DNA from 4 places in the Hydrogenophaga bisanensis genome. Region 2 is predicted to be linked to each of the others. Evidence: predicted binding sites of a transcription regulator. Region 2 holds the regulator's gene; each other region holds the start of a gene.

Region 1 (2,197 bases), on a different contig from region 2:
TGGGTCATGGGGCTTCTCCTCGGTGGTCTGGGGTGGCAGGTGCTCAGCCGTCGATGCCGTAACGCGGCGCCCTGCGCTCCCGCAAGGATGCCACACCTTCGCGCACATCGGGGCCGGCAAATCCCATGAATTCCAGGGCCAGCGAGGTATCGAATGCCGGGCCGGCCTGGCGCAGCCAGTTGTTGAGCGAGTACTTGGTCCAGCGGATCGCTGTCTGGCTGCCACTGGCCAGACGGTCGGCCACTTCATAGGCCTTGTCCAGCAGGGCGTCGTCCTCGACCGCCAGCGAGACCAGACCAATGCGCTCAGCCTCCTCACCGCTGATGGGGTCGCACAGCATCAGGTAGTACTTGGCCTTGGCCATGCCGCACAGCAGCGGCCAGACGATGGCGGCGTGATCGCCCGCCGCCACACCCAGGCGTGTGTGACCGTCCACGATCTTGGCGCTCCTGGCGGCAATCGAGATATCGGCCAGCAGGCCAGCCACCAGACCCGCGCCCACAGCGGGACCGTGCATGGCGCTGACGATGGGCTTGTCGCAGTTGATCACGTTGTAGACGAGATCGCGGGCTTCCTTCCAGACGCGGGTGCGCACCTCGAAGTCGGTGGCCATGTCCTGCACCAGGGCCAGGTCTCCGCCCCCGGAGAAGCCCATGCCGCTGCCGCGAAGCACCGCACACCGCACGCTGTCGTCACGGCCCACGTCGCGCCAGATCTCCGACAGCTCCCAGTGGCCCTCATGGCCAGCCGTGGGCAGCTTGCCGTTGCCGCCGGGACCATCGGCCTTCATGCGGATGTCGAGCACCGACGGGACGCCATCCACGGCGGGGCCTCGGCGGGTGATCTCCAGGGTCTGGTATCGGCTGTAGTCGACGGTATTCATGCACGGTCTCCGGTGTACTTCGGGAAAAAGCGATGTCCGGATTCTCGGTGGAATTCTGGTCCGATCCTGCGGCGATTCCTCGGGGGATTCCCTGCCGACATGGGCTTGCTTGACATGTGTCAACACACCCGGGCGCGGCCAGGTTCAAGATACACATGAAGACAGAGACCAACCAGAACCCACAGGAGCAACCATGAGCCAGGACATTTCCGACACCTTCAAGCTGCAGCTGACCCAGATGCGCACCGATCTGCTGGCGCAGTTGCGGGCCCAGCGCGGCGGTCGCGTCGGTCGCGCTGAATCGGCGGCCGAAGCGCGCGAGAACGCCAGCGACGACTGGGCAGCCGCCGATGCCGAGCGGGACCTGACCTTCGCGCTGGAAGAGCGCGAGTCAGCCGAGCTGGTGGCCATCGATGAGGCGCTCAAACGGATTGCCGATGGCAGCTTCGGTCAATGCACCGACTGTGGCATCGACATCGGAACCGCCCGGCTGCACGCCAACCCGACCGCCATGCGCTGCGTGGCCTGCCAGGAAAAAGCCGAAAAGGCCCACGGTGGCGTCAGCACACCCAGCATGTAGTTTTTCGAATCAACCCGTTTTTTGACCGAAGGAGAACCCCGAATGACCACATTCCACGCCGTCGTCTGGCTGGACCACACCCAGGCCCATGTGCTGATGTTCGACAAGGAGCATGTCGAGTCGCAGCGCGTCAAGGCACGCCACCAGCACACCCCCAAGCACGGGCACGTCGGCGCCGACAAGGATTTCTTTGCGCAGATCGTGCAATCGCTGCAAGGCGTCGCCGAGATTCTGGTGACCGGGCCGGCCAACGCCAAGATCGAGTTCCGGGACTATTGCAAGCACCACGCCCACGCCGTCGACAAGGCCATCGTGGACGTGGTCAGCGCCGACCACCCGACCGATGCACAACTCGTGGCCATGGCCCGACAGTATTTCCTCAAGTACGACCAGACAGCCGCCGACCCGACCCAGCGTTGAGTCGCCACGCTTCCCGTCGTTTCACAGCCCGCCCCCCGGCGGGCTTTTTTGTGTCTGTGCGAGACAGGGCCGGCACCGCTTTGATATGCTGGCCCGATGAGCACATCGACCACCGACATGGCCACCCTGCCCGCCCGCAGCCTGTTTCACCTGGCCTTCCACGTGACCGACCTGGACGAAGCCCGCCGCTTCTATGGCGGCGTGCTGGGCTGCACCGAGGGCCGCAGCACCGACACCTGGGTGGACTTCGATTTTTTCAGCCACCAGATCTCGCTGCATCTGGGCGAGCCCTTCAAGACCGCTCGCACCGGCAA
Region 2 (2,197 bases):
TGATCTTCCCAAGGTACTCCATGGACCACGTCATGTCGTCAGATTCTGCTCCGTCAAGCCGCCATCCCGTGCCGACCGCGTGGTGGCGTGTCCCGCACATGTGGCTGGTCGTCGGCGGTCCGCTGCTGGTGGTCGTGGCGGGCATTGCCACGGTCATCCTGGCGGTGCGCAACCCCGACCCCGTGCTGGACAAGGTCGTGTACGAGCGGGACCTGGCGGCCGCCAAGGATCTGGAAGGCAAGGCGCGGGAAGAGGCGCTCATCCGGATGCAGCCCGCCCATCAGGCGCGCAACCACGCCGCGTCGCCGGTGGTGCCTGCGGGCAAGTGACGGTTCGTGCGCCCAGACTTGGGCGCACACCGTATGAATGCCGGGGATCCGTTCACCAGTCAGTCAGGAGAGCAGACGATGGGAAAAGCCCAAAGATGGATGTGGATTGCCTGGCCAGCTTTTCTGGTCGCTGGTGTGATGGAAATGCTGGTGTTCGCGGTGGTCGACCCGGGTGATCTCCACTGGTTCGGCGAGCCGGTGGCCATGTCCCGTCAGGCGGTGTACACCTTGGCGTTCTTTGTCTTCTGGGTGTTTGCCATGGCGTCCAGCACACTCACCACCATGCTTGCGATGTCCCCGTTTGAGGTCAACCGCTGTCCCGTGCCGCCCGACGAACGACCCAGGGACTGCGCCCGCAACGGTTGCAACTGACTGATACCGGGGCGCGTTGCTTGCGCCTCGGCAAACCCTCGACTCAGCGGCAGGGCTGAGGGTTGACAATCTTTCGCAGGGCGTCCGTGTCCTTGATGTGCACGTAGCGCTGCTTCACCTCGATGATGCCTTCCTCCACGAACTTGGAGAAGGTGCGACTGACTGTCTCCAGCTTCATGCCCAGATAGCTGCCAATCTCCTCGCGGGTCATGCGCAGGATGAGTTCCGACTGGGAGAACCCGCGCGCGTGCAGGCGCTGCACCAGGTTCAGCAGGAAGGCCGCCAGACGCTCTTCCGCCCGCATGCTGCCCAGCAGCAGCATCACCGAATGATCGCGGACGATCTCTCGGCTCATGATCTTGTGCACGTGGTGCTGGAGCGTGGTGAACTCGCGGGAGAGTTCCTCCACCTGATCAAAAGGCATTACACAGACTTCGGCATCCTCCAGCGCGATCGCATCACAGGAGTGCCGATCGTTGACGATGCCATCCAGGCCGATGATCTCGCCCGTCATCTGGAAGCCGGTCACCTGATCCCGGCCATCTGCCGTGGTGATGCAGGTCTTGAAGAACCCTGAACGGACCGCGTACAGCGAGGTGAATTTGTCCCCGGTGTTGAACAGTGACGTCCCGCGTTTGATCCGCCGGCGTGTGCTGATGACGCTGTCGAGCTTGTCGATTTCGTCCGCGTTGAGGCCCATCGGCAGACACAACTCCCGCAGGTTGCAACTCGAACAGGCGACTTTGATGCTTTGGATGTCCATGCTTTTTGCGAGTATTTCGCGCGCAAGCTTAACCCAAAGGATTGTCGGGTGTCGAGAAACACAGTGCTGGCGCGGATTTGATGACGGTGGTTTCCCCAGTAGTCGCCAGGCGCTTGATGAAGATCAAGGGGCGCAGGCATGCGTTCGTGCACAGTTCCAGACAAGTTTGGAGAATCTTCCGTGAGTCATGCCATTTCAGACGAACTGCTCAAGCGGTTCGATGTGCCCGGTCCCCGTTACACCTCCTATCCCACCGCTGATCGGTTCGTGGAGGCGTTTGTTGAAAGCGACTACATCCAGGCACTGGAACAGCGTGCGGCCGGGTCCATGGCGCTGCCGCTGTCGATTTACGTGCACATTCCGTTCTGCGAGTCTGTGTGCTATTACTGCGCCTGCAACAAGGTGATCACCAAGCACCACGAGCGGGCGGCCGAGTACCTTCGCTATCTCAGCCGCGAGGTCGAGCTTCAGGTCCAGCACTTCGGCAAGGGCCATGCCGTGTCCCAGCTTCACCTGGGGGGCGGCACACCCACCTTCCTCTCGGACCCCGAGCTGGAAGACCTCATGACCATGTTGCGCCGCAATTTCACGCTAGTGCCCGGGGGGGAATACTCCATCGAGGTGGATCCCCGCACGGTGACCGACCAGCGGTTGCAGACACTGGCGCGACTGGGCTTCAACCGGCTCAGTTTTGGCGTGCAGGACTTCGATCCGGCGGTCCAGAAGGCGGTTC
Region 3 (2,197 bases), on a different contig from region 2:
TGGGGGCAAGGCCAGGGCACCGGCCGCGACCGCGGCTTTGGCGGCGGCGGCATTGGCTTTCTTCCTCGCGTCATCCAAGGGCGTTTCGCTGCGGGGCTCGCTCGACGATGGCACGTGGGCAAACAGGGGCAGGATGGCCTGCTCGAACGCAGATGCAGAGGCTTCTTGCGGTTTGGCCGGGCGGGCGCGGCGGGACGGCATGGTGGCTCTCCTGAAGGACCGGTCTTTTGATGATGCCACGGCCGGTGCCTGTTGATAATGGCAAGCCATGAATACGCCAACCCATCACTACCCCATCGGCCAGCCCGGTCTGGCCTGGGGCCCAGAGGAGATCAGCCAATGGCGAGCCCGTCAGCAGCGCCATCGCAGCTACGCCCAGGATGTGCTGGTGCCGCTGGAAGGCCTGCGCGACCGTGTTGATCTGCAGCCGTACGGGGAGGTGGTGTACGGCCAGGAGCGCTATCCGCTGGTCGCGGCGCGCAGTCGCGATTGGCAGGAAGGCCGGCCGGTGGTTCTGGTCACCGGTGGGGTGCACGGCTACGAAACCAGCGGTGTCCACGGCGCCTTGCGCCTGCTGGAGCGCCACGCCGCCGACCTGCAAGGACAGGTGAATCTGCTGGTGGCGCCCTGCGTGAGTCCTTGGGCCTACGAGCGCATCCACCGTTGGAACCATGACGCGGTGGATCCCAACCGGTCGTTTCGCGAGCCCAGCCCGTCGCAGGAAGCCGCCGCCCTGATGCGGTTGGTCCGTCCCTGGCTGGGTCAGTTCGCTGCACACATTGACCTGCACGAAACCACCGACACCGACGAAACCGAGTTCCGGCCAGCACTGGCAGCGCGTGACGGCAAGCCCTTTGAACCCGGCAGCATTCCGGACGGCTTCTATCTGGTGGACGACACCGAGAACCCGCAACCGGTATTCCAGCGCGCCATCATTGCCGCGGTCGAACGGGTGACCCACATTGCGCCTGCCAACGACAAGGGCGAGATCATCGGGTCGCCAGCCGTCGACCGTGGCGTGATCCGCTATCCGCTCAAGGCCCTGGGCCTTTGCGCTGGCATCACCGGCGCCCCACTGACCACCACCACCGAGGTCTATCCCGACAGCCCGCGCGTGACGGCGGAGCAATGCAACGAGGCGCAGGTGGTCGCGGTACTGGCCGCCGTGGCGTTTGTGCGCGCCCGTCACGCCTGAGTGTGGACGGCAGCCCACGCCACCTGCTTTCTGCGTCCGGTTTTTGATGACGGTCAATGGCCGCGTGTCCCAAGATGTGCATTTCGGCGCATTATGAAAATGTGGGCGTTCAAGGTGTCTTCGCCCTGCTTCAGAAGGAGACGTGTCGATGGGTTTTTTCAGTCGTTGGTTCAAGCGGGACGAAGACTTCACTGTCAGTGAGCTGATGGCGCCGGACGATGCCGGCGATCAGCCCGTTCTTGACACCAGAACCAAGTCGGCCGTGATGGCCGAACTGGACATCCATCAGGCGATTGCTGCCCATGAGCGGTGGAAGCTGCTCCTGGAGCAGGTGCTTGATGGCACTTCGTGTGAGAACCTCGATCCTGAACTGGTCTGTCTGGACGATCGCTGCGACCTGGGCAAGTGGCTGCACGGACCCGGTCGGGATCGGTTGGGCAAGTACCCAGCATTCACCCTGCTGGTGTCCAAGCACAAGTACTTTCACCACCAGGCGGCGCAAGTGCTGCGGGAGGCGCAGGCCGGTCGCAGGGAGGAAGCTGACCGCCTGCTTCGCACGTCCTTCCAGCACGGCTCCAATCAGGTCCTGCTGTTACTCAAGGAATTGCGACGGGGCTTGGGGCTGCGCTGACCATCCTGGCGCCGCAGTCGCTGCGGCCTTGGGAATTGGCGGGCTTCCCCGGTGTTGTACCGGGGTTTGGCGGCACCTAGCTGCCCTAATATCGCCCCATGAAAGAGCGGGTTGGTCTCGTCTTGAGTGGTGGTGGTGCGCGTGCGGCCTACCAGGTGGGTGTGCTCGCCGCCATTGCCGATCTCGCCCGCCAGCATGGTCAGGGCGCCGGAAATCCTTTTCCGATCGTCTGTGGCACATCGGCGGGTGCCATCAATGCCGCAGTGCTGGCCAGTGGTGCCCATGATTTCGCCGCACGCATCGACCGGCTGGTTCAGGTGTGGGCCAACTTCCATGTGCAGCAGGTCTATCGCGCCGAGGTGTCCGACATG
Region 4 (2,197 bases), on a different contig from region 2:
ATCTACCGCTGCAAGGACGGCCGCGTGGCCATCGCCGCGCTGGAGCCACATTTCGCGGCGGCGCTGTGCGAGGTCGCTGGCGTATCCATGAAAGGAGTGGCTACGATGTTTCAACCCGCCACCCATGAGGCCATCGCGGCCTTCCTGGCGGGACAGACACGCCAGCAGCTGGACCGGATCGCGACCGCACACGACATTCCGCTGCACACGCTGGCTTGAACCATCCGGTCCAGCGTCCTGCGACGGCTTGCCACATGTCGGTGGCAAGCCCGATCAGCGGCTCAGTCGTCGCTGCCAAAGAGGCGCGCGAAGAAGCCCTTCTTTTTCTTCAGGTGCAGTTCGCGGATCAGCTCTTCCTTGATCTGCGCCTTCATGTCGACCTCACCCTGGCCCACGTTCTTGAGGTAAACCTTGACGGCGTCGGAATAGCTGCGATCGTCGTTTCGGATGTGGTTGAACAGCCAGCGTGAGAGCATGGCATGCAGCTCGGCGGCCACGTCCTCTCCCGCCTCAAAGCGCAAGCGGTAGTCCCCGACCTTGCGCGTAAACAGCTCGTGCACTTTCTTGTGCGGGCCGGCAAACATGTAGCCGGCGTCGGCCATGAGGGACTCCTCAAACGCAAAATGCGAGAGGGTGTAATCGACCATCTCGTCAATCACGGCCCCCACCGCAGCCCGGTCGTGGTGGTCGCGTGCGTCATGCAGCTGGTTGATGTATTCGACGATGCGCTTGTGCTGGCCGTCGATTTCACGGATGCCGGTTTCCAGGTCCGGTGTCCAGTTGAGATATGCCATGGTATCGGTCCCCTGACGGATGGCAGGGGCCACCCGAACAAGTGACGGATTGTGAGAGAAATCCCTGATCGCATCAGGGAAATCTGCCGTCTTCATGACATAACTCAATGGGATGGATGCGCGATGAGTACCTTATAGGTAACAAAGACAGAACCACCCGTCCCTTGTTGACCAGCGTCAGCACCGATTGCCGACGCCGACCCCGTGACTCAACGGGCACGCCCCTTGATGCCACTGCGGGGGGGCAAGCCGGTGTGCTGGGTCAGGATCTGACCCTTGACCGGTGCCTTCTTGCCTGTCGATGCCGCCGACCGGGTTGACGATGAGGCCTTGGTCGACCCCGCGCCGCCTGGCGTCGAGTTCTTGCGCCGCGCACTCTGGTAACTGCCGTCGGTGACGGGCTGGAAGGTCGGGATCAGGTGATGCTTGCCGTTGCCGATCAGGTCGGCCCGGCCCATGGCCTTGAGGGCATCGCGCAGCAGCGGCCAGTTGTTGGGGTCGTGGTAGCGCAGGAAGGCCTTGTGCAAACGGCGGCGTTTCTCACCGCGCACGATGTCCACGCGCTCAGCCCGGTCGTCGCGATGGATGCCACGCAGCGGGTTGAGGTTGGTGTGGTACATGGCCGTGGCGGTGGCCATGGGGCTGGGGTAGAAGGTTTGCACCTGGTCGGCGCGAAAGCCGTTCTTCTTGAGCCACAGCGCGAGATTCATCATGTCCTCGTCGCTGGTGCCGGGGTGCGCCGCGATGAAGTACGGGATGAGGAACTGCTTCTTGCCGGCCTCTTCGCTGTACTTCTCGAACATGGTCTTGAAGCGGTCGTAGCTGCCGATGCCGGGCTTCATCATCTTCGACAGCGGCCCGTTCTCGGTGTGCTCGGGCGCGATCTTCAGGTAGCCACCCACATGGTGCTGCACCAGTTCCTTGACGTACTCGGGGCTCTGCACCGCCAGGTCGTAGCGCAACCCGGAACCGATCAGGATCTTCTTGATGCCCTTGAGCGCTCGCGCCCGGCGATAGATCTTGATGAGCGGGTCATGGTTGGTGGTCAGGTTCTGGCAGATGCCCGGGTAGACGCAGCTGGGCTTGCGACAGGCGGCTTCGATCTCAGGGCTGCGGCAGCCCAGGCGGTACATGTTGGCGGTCGGGCCGCCCAGATCGGAAATCACACCGGTGAAGCCCTGCACCTTGTCACGGATCTCCTCGACCTCCTTGATGATCGACTCTTCGGATCGACTCTGGATGATGCGGCCTTCGTGCTCGGTGATGGAACAGAAGGTGCAGCCGCCGAAGCACCCGCGCATGATGTTCACCGAGAAGCGGATCATCTCCCACGCGGGAATCTTGGTCGCGCCGTCGTGGCGACCATGCTCGTCGGCGTAGGCCGGGTGCGGGCTGCGGGCATA

Evidence for each region. The regulator FNR, encoded in region 2, switches genes on or off when oxygen is low (the NO sensors DNR and NnrR bind a similar motif). The targets are predictions, from matches to a motif close to TTGATNNNNATCAA.
Region 1: the regulator FNR is predicted to act here: its motif matches at 993-1,006, upstream of ACFQNJ_RS11545 (TraR/DksA family transcriptional regulator).
Region 3: the regulator FNR is predicted to act here: its motif matches at 1,239-1,252, upstream of ACFQNJ_RS06865 (CZB domain-containing protein).
Region 4: the regulator FNR is predicted to act here: its motif matches at 962-975, upstream of ACFQNJ_RS08435 (bacteriohemerythrin).

What each region holds. Positions count from the first base shown of each region.
Region 1 is NZ_JBHTBX010000007.1:48,427-50,623, forward strand. Features, by position in the region: gene ACFQNJ_RS11535 (PhaM family polyhydroxyalkanoate granule multifunctional regulatory protein) at 1-8, opposite strand, end outside; gene ACFQNJ_RS11540 (enoyl-CoA hydratase/isomerase family protein) at 44-883, opposite strand; gene ACFQNJ_RS11545 (TraR/DksA family transcriptional regulator) at 1,077-1,463, shown strand; gene ACFQNJ_RS11550 (hypothetical protein) at 1,506-1,883, shown strand; gene ACFQNJ_RS11555 (VOC family protein) at 1,980-2,197, shown strand, end outside.
Region 2 is NZ_JBHTBX010000001.1:179,882-182,078, reverse strand. Features, by position in the region: gene ACFQNJ_RS00900 (FixH family protein) at 33-329, shown strand; gene ACFQNJ_RS00895 (hypothetical protein) at 408-701, shown strand; gene fnr (fumarate/nitrate reduction transcriptional regulator Fnr) at 745-1,464, opposite strand; gene hemN (oxygen-independent coproporphyrinogen III oxidase) at 1,645-2,197, shown strand, end outside.
Region 3 is NZ_JBHTBX010000003.1:323,639-325,835, reverse strand. Features, by position in the region: gene ACFQNJ_RS06875 (hypothetical protein) at 1-201, opposite strand, end outside; gene ACFQNJ_RS06870 (M14 family metallopeptidase) at 269-1,195, shown strand; gene ACFQNJ_RS06865 (CZB domain-containing protein) at 1,344-1,826, shown strand; gene ACFQNJ_RS06860 (patatin-like phospholipase family protein) at 1,925-2,197, shown strand, end outside.
Region 4 is NZ_JBHTBX010000004.1:308,151-310,347, reverse strand. Features, by position in the region: gene ACFQNJ_RS08440 (CoA transferase) at 1-219, shown strand, start outside; gene ACFQNJ_RS08435 (bacteriohemerythrin) at 282-794, opposite strand; gene ACFQNJ_RS08430 (YgiQ family radical SAM protein) at 1,004-2,197, opposite strand, start outside.